Regions from separate parts of the Pinisolibacter sp. DMC19 genome, predicted to be linked through region 1. Evidence: riboswitches for the same ligand, from Rfam matches in the RefSeq annotation. Region 1 holds a riboswitch; the other holds the start of a gene.

Region 1 (4,973 bases):
TCTTCATCGTCCTGGTGCTCGGCACCATCGCCCGCATCGCCGGCTTCTCGATCTTCAAGTTCCTCGCCTACATCAAGGACGAACTGCTGGTCGTGCTCGGCACCTCGTCGTCGGAGAGCGCCCTGCCGCAGCTGATGGCGAAGCTCCAGCGCGCCGGCTGCTCCAAGCCGGTGGTCGGTCTGGTGGTCCCGACGGGTTATTCCTTCAACCTCGACGGCACCAACATCTACATGACGCTGGCGACGATCTTCATCAGCCAGGCGCTCGGCTTCGATCTGTCCTTCGGCCAGCAGATCACCATCCTGATCGTCGCCATGCTGACCTCGAAGGGGGCCTCGGGCATCACCGGTGCCGGCTTCGTGACGCTCGCCGCCACCCTCGCCGTCGTCGATCCGCGCCTCGTGCCGGGCATGGCGATCGTCCTCGGCATCGACAAGTTCATGTCGGAGTGCCGTGCGCTCACCAACATCGTCGGCAACGGCGTCGCCACCGTCGTCGTCGCCTGGTGGGAAGGCGAGCTCGATCGCGACAAGCTCCACGCCGCGCTGAACCCCTCCACGGCGGTCGCCGCCCCGGCCGACGCCGCTCCGGCGGAGTGATCGGACCCGCGATCGTCGCGAACAGAGAGCCCGCCCGGGCCGATCCGGGCGGGCTCTTTCGTTTCCCGCTTTCGCGCACGGCGCGGACGTGGCATCTCCGATGTCGGTTCGGTGCCCGCCCGCGCGGGAGAATCGGGAACGCGGTGGAAGTCCGCGACGTGCCCAACACCGTGTAGGGGGACTGCTCCGACACCCCGCGAGGGGAGAGCCACCGGGCGACCGGGAAGGCGTCGGAGCGGGGTGATCCTCAGTCGGGAGACCGGCCGAGCCGAAGAGGTCCCAGCGTCTGGTCGGCGCCGGGTCGCGTCGACACGAGGGGATCATCGATGTCGCGCCACACCTTCGAGCCCGCCGCAGCGGGCGATCATGCATCGTCTCTGCCCTCCACCGTCCCGCCCGAGACCGCCGGTCTCGCGATGGCCGAGTTCTCCGCCTTTGACGAGGCCGACCGCGCCGCCGTCTACCGCGCCATCGCGACACGGCGCGACGTGCGTGGCGAGTTCCGGCCCGACCCGATCGATCCGGTGGTGCTGCGGCGCCTGCTCGAGGCGGCGCACTGGGCGCCGTCGGTCGGCTTCATGCAGCCGTGGAACTTCCTCGTCCTGCGCGATCCTGCGGTGCGGGCCCGCCTCCACGACGCCTTCCTCGAGGCGCGCGAGCGCGAGGCGGCGCTCTTCCCCGACGACCGGGCGGCGATCCATCGCCGGCTGAAGCTCGAAGGGCTGCGCGAGGCGCCGGTCGTCGTCGTCGTCACCTGCGATCGCGATCGGGCCGGACCGGTGGTGCTCGGGCGCAGCGCCGATCCGGCGACGGATCTCTACAGCTGCGTCTGCGCGGTGCAGAACCTGTGGCTGGCGGCGCGGGCCGAAGGAATCGGCGTCGGCTGGGTCTCGATCATCGACAAGGGGCGGGTGCGCGGCCTGCTCGGCATTCCCGAAGAGATCGAGATCGTCGCCTGCCTCTGTCTCGGAAGGGTCGATGCCGCCTTCGCCTCGCCGGAACTGGAGCAGCGGGGGTGGCGCCGCCGGCTGTCGCTCGACGACCTCGTCTTCGAAGAGGCGTGGGGGCAGCGCGCCGCCGGTGATCAGGGCACGACGCGGGCGTGGACCACGGCGACGTCGTCGCCGTAGACGCGGCGCCAGCCGGGGGTGCGGTCGAGGAGATCGTTCGCCGCCATGCCGGTGGCAAGCAGGGTCCAACCGATCTTCGGATCGGAAAAGACCTCGTCGAAGGCCGAGAGCCCCTGCAGCGACACCGCCTTGCGATAGAGCGCGACGCGCTTGCCGCCGTAGAGCTCGGTGCGGCCGTCGATGTAGGTCGGGACCCCTCGCGCGATCAGGAAGCCGCCGAAGCCGTAGTCGTTCATCACCGCGCCGGTCACGCCGGCGGCGCGGGCGGCGGCGAGGGCCTCGGCGGGGGCGTTGTCGCGCGGCGGGGCGACGTCGCGCAGCGGCAGCGTGGCCGCGACGAGGAGAGCGAGGACGAGGGCGCCGATCGTCAGCGCCCGCGGCGGGGCGGGAGCCTCGGTGTCCGGCCGGCCGATGCGGGCGGCGACAGGCTCGATCGCCACCAGCGTGCCGACCAGCGTCAGCAGCGCGGTGTGGCGGACGTGGGCGAGCGCCATGTGGAAGAGGAGGAGGAGGAGCAGCAGCCGCGCGAGCGGGATGCGCGCACCCGCGGTGGCGAGCAGTGCGATCACCGGCAGCAGTATCGCTTCGAGCGGGTTGAAGCCGGCGAAGCTCTGCGGCCGCCATTCCACGATCGAATCCTGTAGCCCCTCGATGCCGATCACCGAGAAGGCGGCCTTCCAGGTGCCCCAGCCGTAGGGATGCACCAGCGTCGCCAGCGCCGCGGCGAGACCGAAGAGGCCCCAGCGGACGGCGAGACCGCGGCGTTCGGCTGGATCGGCGCGCATCAGCGCCTCGAGCGCGACGATCGGCACCACGCCGAGGCCGAAGAGCCAGGAGGCGTGGAGATTGGCCCAGACCACCATCACGAGGAGCAGGGCGGGGCGCGGGGCGCGGGCCTCTTCCGCCGCGTGGAGCAGGCCGAGCGTCCACAGGACGGTCGGCAGCCAGGCGAGCGCATGCGGCCGGGCGAGGAGCTGGCCGGCCATCAGCATGTAGACCAGGGCGAGCACCAGCGGCGCCACCAGCGCCGGCAGGCGGGCGAAGGCCTCGCGCGCCAGTACGAGCACGGCGGCGGTGGCGACCGCGGCGGTCAGCGCCACCACGCCGGCCCAACCGGCGAGGCGGAAGGCGAGGGCGAAGAGCACCTGGCTCAGCCATTCCTTGGCGATCCAAGGCTCGCCCACGACCGTGTGCGACCACAGGTCGACGGTCGGGAAGGCGCGGTGCGTCAGGATCCAGTCGCCGATCGTGGTGTGCCACATCGAATCGGGATCGCCGAGGACGCGCGATCCGCTCGCCGCCAGCAGCGCGAAGACGAGACCGGCGGTCGCGAGAAGCGTCGCCGTCGGCACCTTGGCGCGCGGCAGGGGCGGCGCGAGCACGGCGAGCGAGCGCAGGAAGGCGAGCACGGGCGAGGAGGCGTGATCGGGCATGGCGGGCCGGCTTGCGAGAGGCGAGAGGCGAGGGGCGCGACGGCGTCGCGGCCCGAAACCCGGAGGGGCTTCGAGCCGCGAGCGTGTCACGATCCACCTTGCGATAGTCTCAACGCCGGCGTGTCTCCGGGCGGGCGCCTTGCGAGATCACGCCTTGACGCGGACGTAGGAGCCGGGGGCGTCCTCGATGATCTTCAGCTTGCCGCCACCGGGCTCGCGCGCCGGCACCCTCTCGGGGGCGAGCGAGAACAGCCAGTCGCGCCAGTGCGGCCACCAGGTGCCGGGGTGCTCGGTCGCCTTCTTGTACCAGTCCTCGATGGAGCCCTCGACCTTGGGGCCGGTCCAGAACTGGTACTTCGGCTTGTCGGCCGGGTTGACGACGCCGGCGATGTGGCCGGAGCCGCCGACCACGAACTGCACCTCGCCGCCGAAGAACTTCGAGCCCTCGAACACCGATTTCGCCGGGGCGATGTGGTCCTCGCGGGCGGCGAGGTTGTAGACCGGGATCGTCACCTTGGAGAGATCGAGCTTCACGCCCGCCAGCTCCATCTTGCCCTTGGTGAGGTTGTTCTCGAGGTAGCAGTTGCGCAGGTAGTAGCTGTGGTTGGCCGCCGGCATGCGCGTACTGTCGGAGTTCCAGTAGAGCAGGTCGAAGGGGAAGGGCTCCTTGCCCTTCAGGTAGTTGTTGACGAAATAGGGCCAGATCAGGTCGTTCGAGCGCAGCATGTTGAAGGCCGTCGCCATCGAGCGGCCCTCGAGATAGCCGTGCTCGGCCATCTTGGCCTCGACGATGCCGATCTGGTCCTCGTCGACGAAGACCATCAGCTCGCCGGCATGGGTGAAGTCGACCTGGGTGGTGAAGAGCGTCGCCGACTTGATCCGGTCGTCGCCGGTCGCCGCGCACCAGGCCAGCGTCACCGACAGCAGCGTGCCGCCGACGCAGTAGCCGATGGTGTCGACCTCGCGCTCGCCGGTCGCCTTCTCGATGACGCCGATGCTCTCGAGAATGCCTTCCTTCATGTAGTGTTCGAAGGACTTCTTGGCCTGATGCTCGTCCGGGTTGACCCAGGAGACGACGAAGACCGTGAAGCCCTGCGCCACCGCCCAGCGGATGAAGCTCTTCTCGGGGTTGAGGTCGAGAATGTAGAACTTGTTGATCCACGGCGGCACGATCAGCAGCGGGCGCTTGCGCACCGTCTCGGTGGTCGGCGTGTACTGGATCAGCTGGCAGACGTCGTTCTGCCAGATCACCTTGCCGGGGGTCATGGCGAGGTTCTCGCCGACCTTGAAGCGGCTCGGATCGGACTGGCGGATCTTCAGATCACCGCCGCCGGCGACGATGTCCTCGGCGAACATCCGCATGCCGCGCACGAGGTTCTCGCCGTTCGAGGACAGCGTCTCGCGCACCAGCTCGGGGTTGGTGACGAGGAAGTTCGAAGGCGCCAGCGCCGCCGTGATCTGGCGCATCCAGAACTCGGCCTTGGTGCGGGTCCGCTCGTCGAGATCGGCCTGCTGGACGAGGTCCTCGGCCCAGCGCGAGGTGATCAGGTAGAACTGCTTCAGGAAGTCGAAGAAGGCGTTTTCCTGCCACTCCGGATCGGCGAAGCGCTTGTCCTTGGGATCGGGCGAGGCGACCGGATCGGGATTGTCGCCGGACATGCGGCGCAGCGTCGCCGACCACAGGTCCATCCAGCCGCCGACCAGACGGGTCTGTGCCTCGATGGTGCGGGCGGGATCGGCCAGCCACCATTCGCCGACATGGGCGAGGGTCTTGGTGACGATCGCCAGCTCCTCGGCGAGGTCGGACTTCA
Region 2 (4,973 bases), on a different contig from region 1:
CGAACCGTCGGGGCGGAAGGTGCCGATGGCGCCGGTATAGACGTTGCGGGCGGTACCCTCGAGGGTGCGGATCACCTCCATCGCCTTGATCTTCGGCGCGCCGGTGATCGAGCCGCAGGGAAAGACGGCGCGGATCACGTCGGCGGTGGTGGTGCCCGGGGCGAGCCTGGCGGTCACGGTCGAGGTCATGGTGTGGAGCGTCGGATAGGTCTCGACGCGGAAGAGATCGGGCACCGCGACCGAGCCGATCTCGGCGATGCGACCGATGTCGTTGCGCATCAGGTCGACGATCATCAGGTTCTCGGCGCGCTGCTTGGGATCGGCGGCGAGGCCGGCGCGGGCAGCCGCGTCCTCCTCCGGCGTAGCGCCGCGGGCGACCGTGCCCTTCATCGGCCGGGTGGTGGCGATGCCGTCTTCGATCGACACGAAGAGCTCGGGCGAGACCGAGAGCAGCGTCGCCTCGTCGAAGGCGACGACGGCGCCGTGGGCGACCGGCTGGGCGGCGCGCAGCGCGGCGTGGAGGGCGAGGGGATCGCCGGCAAAGCGAAAATCGATCGGCAGCGTCAGGTTGATCTGCCAACAATCGCCGGCGGCGACGTGCTCCAGCACCTCGGCCACGCGGGCGACGTGAGTGTCGCGGTCGACGCCCAGCGCGAGGTCTGCGAGCGGGGCGGGCGGGCCACGCTCGGCGAAGGCTTCGTCCAGTGCCGTCGCGTCGAGCCGTTCGGGGGCGTCGAAGAGGCCGAACCACAAGAGCGGCAGGCGGCGATCGGGCGCGAGCGAGGCGAGGAGCGTCGGCTCCAGCACGTGGCCGAGCTCGTAGGAGAGGAAGCCCGCGGCGTGGAGCCCCGCGGCGCGGGCGGCATCGAGCGCGGCGAGTGCCGGCTCGACCTCGTCCGGGCGATCGGCGCGGACGACGCGATGCGGCTTGGCATAGAGGAAGGCCGGGCGGCTGGGCGCCAGCCGGTCCTCGACGAGGACGAAGGGGCGTTCGAGATCGGCCAGCGGATCGCGGCGATCGGCGGCGGGCACCGGCTCAGCCTCCGGTCGCGGCGATCGGGGTGACGGCCGCGTCCGGTTCGACGGAGTCCAGGCCCGCCCGGTCCATGGCTTGCGCGTCCGCGAGCAGGGTCGCGGCGGGGCCGGTCGCGACGATGCGGCCGTCCTGGAAGAGGACGGCGTCATGGGCGAAGCGGTGGGCCATGGCGACGTCGTGGGTGGTGAAGACCAGCGTCGTGCCGGCCGCCTCCAGCGCTTCGAGGGTGGCGAGCAGGCGGCGGGCGGAACGGGCGTCGAGGCCGGCGGTCGGTTCGTCGAGCAGCAGGATCTCCGGCCGCATGGCGACGGCACCGGCGATCGCGGCGCGCTTCTTCTGGCCGAAGGACAGCATGTGGGTGGCGCGGTCGGCGAGGTCGGCGATGCCGAGCGCCGTCAGCGCCTCCTCGACGCGGGCGCGCGCCTCGGCCGGCGTCAGGCCGAGGTTGAGCGGGCCGAAGGAGACGTCCTCGAAGACCGTCGGGGCGAAGAGCTGGTCGTCGGCCTCCTGCAGCACCAGACCGACGCGGCGGCGCCAGGCGACGAGGCCGGCACGGTCCCAGGCGACGGGCGCGCCGTCGAGCGCGATGCGGCCGGCGCTCGGGCGCAGGGTGCCGTTGAGGTGGAGGAGCAGCGTCGTCTTGCCGGCGCCGTTGGGGCCGAGGATGGCGAGGCGGCGGCCGCGTTCGACCGTGAGGTCGATGCGGTCGAGCGCCGTCACCCCGCCGGGGTAAACGTAGGAGAGGCCTTCGACGGCGAGGAGGCTCATGCGAAGATCCATCCGAGAAGTGCGAGGGACGTGAGCACCGCGACGGTCGCGGCGAGGCCGGTCGGCGAGACCGGGCGGGCGGGCGAAAGTACGGCCAGCGCCCCGCCGTTCCATCCGCGGGCGGCGAGGCCGATCTCGAGCCGACGGGCGCGATCGAGCGTGCGCGGCAGGAGGTTGGCGGCGACCATGCCGGCGGAGCGGATGCGGCTCTTCCAGTCGACGTCGCCGAGCCGGGCGGCCCGCGCGGCGTTCATGGCGGCGGCGGTCTCGCCCGTCACCTGCAGGAAGCGGTGGACGAGCAGGGCGAGTTCGACGAACTCGTCGGGCACGCGCAGGCGGCGCAGGCCGGCGACGAGGTCGGTCGCCGGTGTGGTGGCCGAGAGCGTCAGCAGGCCCGCGACGGCGGCACTCGCGCGCAGCGTCAGGGTCGCCGCGGCGGTAAGGCCGCCGGGCGCCCAGCCGATGCCGTCCGAGCCGATGGTGACGAGCAGCGTCGCCGCGCCGGTCAGCACGAAGCCGAGCGGGGCGGCGAGCAGGCGCGCCCACGTCGCCAACGGCACGCCGGCCCGCCACGTCACGGCGAGCGTCGCGACCGTGAGGATCGCGACGGCCGTCGGCCAGGGCGGCGTGAGGAGGGCGAGGGCGAGAAGGCCGAGCCCGAGCAGGGCCTTCTCGGCGAGCGAGCGGTCGCGCCAGCGGTTGCCGGCGGCGATCCTATCGATCGGCGTCATCGCGACGGCGGCTCCCGCTGCGGTGGCCCAGTGCATAGCCGAGGATGCCGGCACCGATGGCCGCCTGGAGGGCGAAGAGCGCGCTCTCGATCTCCTTCGACGGCGGTTCCCAGAAGGGTTTGGTCCAGCGTTCGAAGCCGGGATGGCTCTCCTCGATCGCCTTGGAGGCGGCGTCGTCGGTGCCGAGGAACTCGCCGCCGAAGGGCAGCAGCATCGGGGCGACGACGATGGCGGTGGCGACGAGCAGGAGCGCGATCGAGGTGCGGTTGGAGAGCGTCGAGGTCATCGGCCGGCCTCCGCGATCTTGCCGTCGAAGGCGCCGGGGAGGCGGCCGACGAGGGCATTCATGACGACGACGACGAGCAGGCCTTCGGCGAGCGCCAGCGGCACCTGCGTCACGGCGAAGATGCCGGCGAACTTCACGAAGGCCCCGGCGATGCCCGACGTCGGGTCGGGGAAGGCCAGCGCCAGTTCGAACGACGTCACGACATAGGTCGCGAGGTCGGCCAGCGCCGCGCCGAGGAAGACGGCGACGGTGGCGGGCAGGCCGACGCGGGAGGCGAGCTTCCACGTCGCCCAGCCGACCCAGGGGCCGGCGATCGCCATCGAGAAGACGTTGGCGCCGAGCGTGGTGAGGCCGCCGTGGGCGAGCAGCAGGCCCTGGAACAGGAGCACGATGACGCCGATCGGCGCCATCACGGCGGGGCCGAAGAGCACGGCGCCGAGGCCGGTGCCGGTCGGATGCGAGCAGGAGCCGGTCACGCTCGGCAGCTTCAGCGCCGAGAGGATGAAGGTGAAGGCGCCGGCGGCGGCCAGCGTCAGGCGCGCCTCGGGACGCTCGCGCAGCGTACGGCGCAGCGAGACGAAGCCACCGACCACGAAGGGCGCGGAGACCAGCGTCCAGCCGAGCGCGTGCGGCGCAGGCAGGAAGCCTTCCATGATGTGCATGTCTTCCACCTCGATCTTCGAGCGCGTCGCCCGTGAAGCGAAGGCCCGCGACGCGGGTCACTCCGACAACGCCAACCGGGACACCCCGCCCGAGGGACGCGAACGACGCTCATGCGGATGGCAGGTCTCCTGGCTCGCGGGTCGTCGAGATCCGGACGGCCTTCCCGATCGTGCTCCCCCGGGTGGTCTCGGGGGCGATCAGTGACCGATCGCCCGCAGGCGATCTTCGTTCGGACCCCTCGCCGCTCACAGTCGCGGGGGCGGCCACGGCTCGGGCACGATTCGGCCCTTCCGTGTTCCCTTTTCACCGCTTCGGAGGACTCCGACGCGGCACCATCACAGGAGGAATCGTAGACGCCGGTCGCGATCGGCGCAAGGGCCGGCCGGGTGAGGGGGGAAGGGACCGCGACGGATTGACGAGACGCGGTCACAGCCCGCATGGTCGGGCGATGACGATGTGGACGCCCGGACGATGGAAGCGCCTTGTCGCCGCCGCGACGCTCGCGGTGGCGCTGGTGCTCGTCGCCTTCGCGCCGCGGGTGCTGCCGGGCTTCGTCACCGCAGCCGATCTGGTCGAAGGGTCGGGCATCGCCGTCGCCGGCATCTGCAGCGCCCCGGTCGACGGCGCGCGCGCGGCCGAAGACATCGCCGGCCACCGCGTCGATCACGGCGATCACTTCTGCGGCACCTGCGTGCTGTTCTCCGCCCCCGGCCTCGGCGCCGTGGTGGTGGCGGAGGTGCCGGCGCCGCGGCTGGTCGCGGTCGATCGGCTGGCGTGGCGGGACGAAGCGGGGACGACGGTCCTCGCGCCGCGGGCGACGGCCCGCGGCCCGCCGGCGGCATGATCCGTCCATCCACCGACGTTTCCCTTCCCGGCGACGGCCCGGACGCCCGACGCGGCGCGGCCCGATCGCCCTCCACGCGAAAGACAGACTCATGAAGACCATCCGGACCCTCGCGCTCGCTTCCGGCCTCGCTCTCCTCCTCTCGGCCGGTGTGGCGCTCGCCCACGGCTACAAGGTGGGCGCGCTCGAGATCGGCCATCCCTGGAGCCGTGCCACGCCGAAGGCGGCGCCGGTCGGCGGCGGCTATCTCACGGTCAAGAACACCGGCACCACCGACGACCGTCTGGTGGCGGTGAAGTCCGACGTCGCCAAGACGGTCGAGATCCACGAGATGAGCATGGACGGCGGCGTGATGAAGATGCGTGCCCTCGACAAGGGCATCGAGATCCCCGCCGGCAAGACCGTCGAGCTGAAGCCCGGCGGCTTCCACGTGATGTTCATCGGCCTCGGTGGACCGATCGAGGTGGGCAAGGACTTCAAGGGCACGCTGGTGTTCGAGAAGGCCGGCTCGGTCGACGTCGACTTCGTCGTCGAGGCACAGAAGCCGATGGATCATTCCGGCGGCGGCATGAACCACACCGGCCACTGATCGGCGGCGCGACGCGACGCAAAAGGGCGGCCCTCGGGGCCGCCCTTGTTCTTTGC

Evidence for each region. A riboswitch is a leader RNA that binds a small molecule or an ion and turns the genes downstream of it on or off. The one in region 1 is predicted to bind cobalamin.
Region 2: another riboswitch for cobalamin. It lies ahead of ACT53U_RS12645 (energy-coupling factor ABC transporter permease); the one in region 1 lies ahead of bluB (5,6-dimethylbenzimidazole synthase).

Annotation. Positions count from the first base shown of each region.
Region 1 covers NZ_JBQUZF010000001.1:567,708-572,680, reverse strand. The annotation lists gene ACT53U_RS02510 (dicarboxylate/amino acid:cation symporter) at 1-599, shown strand, start outside; cobalamin riboswitch at 692-881, shown strand; gene bluB (5,6-dimethylbenzimidazole synthase) at 1,016-1,729, shown strand; gene ACT53U_RS02500 (hypothetical protein) at 1,684-3,162, opposite strand; gene phaC (class I poly(R)-hydroxyalkanoic acid synthase) at 3,310-4,973, opposite strand, start outside.
Region 2 covers NZ_JBQUZF010000004.1:320,911-325,883, forward strand. The annotation lists gene ACT53U_RS12625 (aminodeoxychorismate synthase component I) at 1-1,032, opposite strand, end outside; gene ACT53U_RS12630 (energy-coupling factor ABC transporter ATP-binding protein) at 1,037-1,804, opposite strand; gene cbiQ (cobalt ECF transporter T component CbiQ) at 1,801-2,535, opposite strand; gene ACT53U_RS12640 (energy-coupling factor ABC transporter substrate-binding protein) at 2,519-2,821, opposite strand; gene ACT53U_RS12645 (energy-coupling factor ABC transporter permease) at 2,818-3,483, opposite strand; cobalamin riboswitch at 3,585-3,836, opposite strand; gene ACT53U_RS12650 (hypothetical protein) at 3,933-4,328, shown strand; gene ACT53U_RS12655 (copper chaperone PCu(A)C) at 4,420-4,917, shown strand.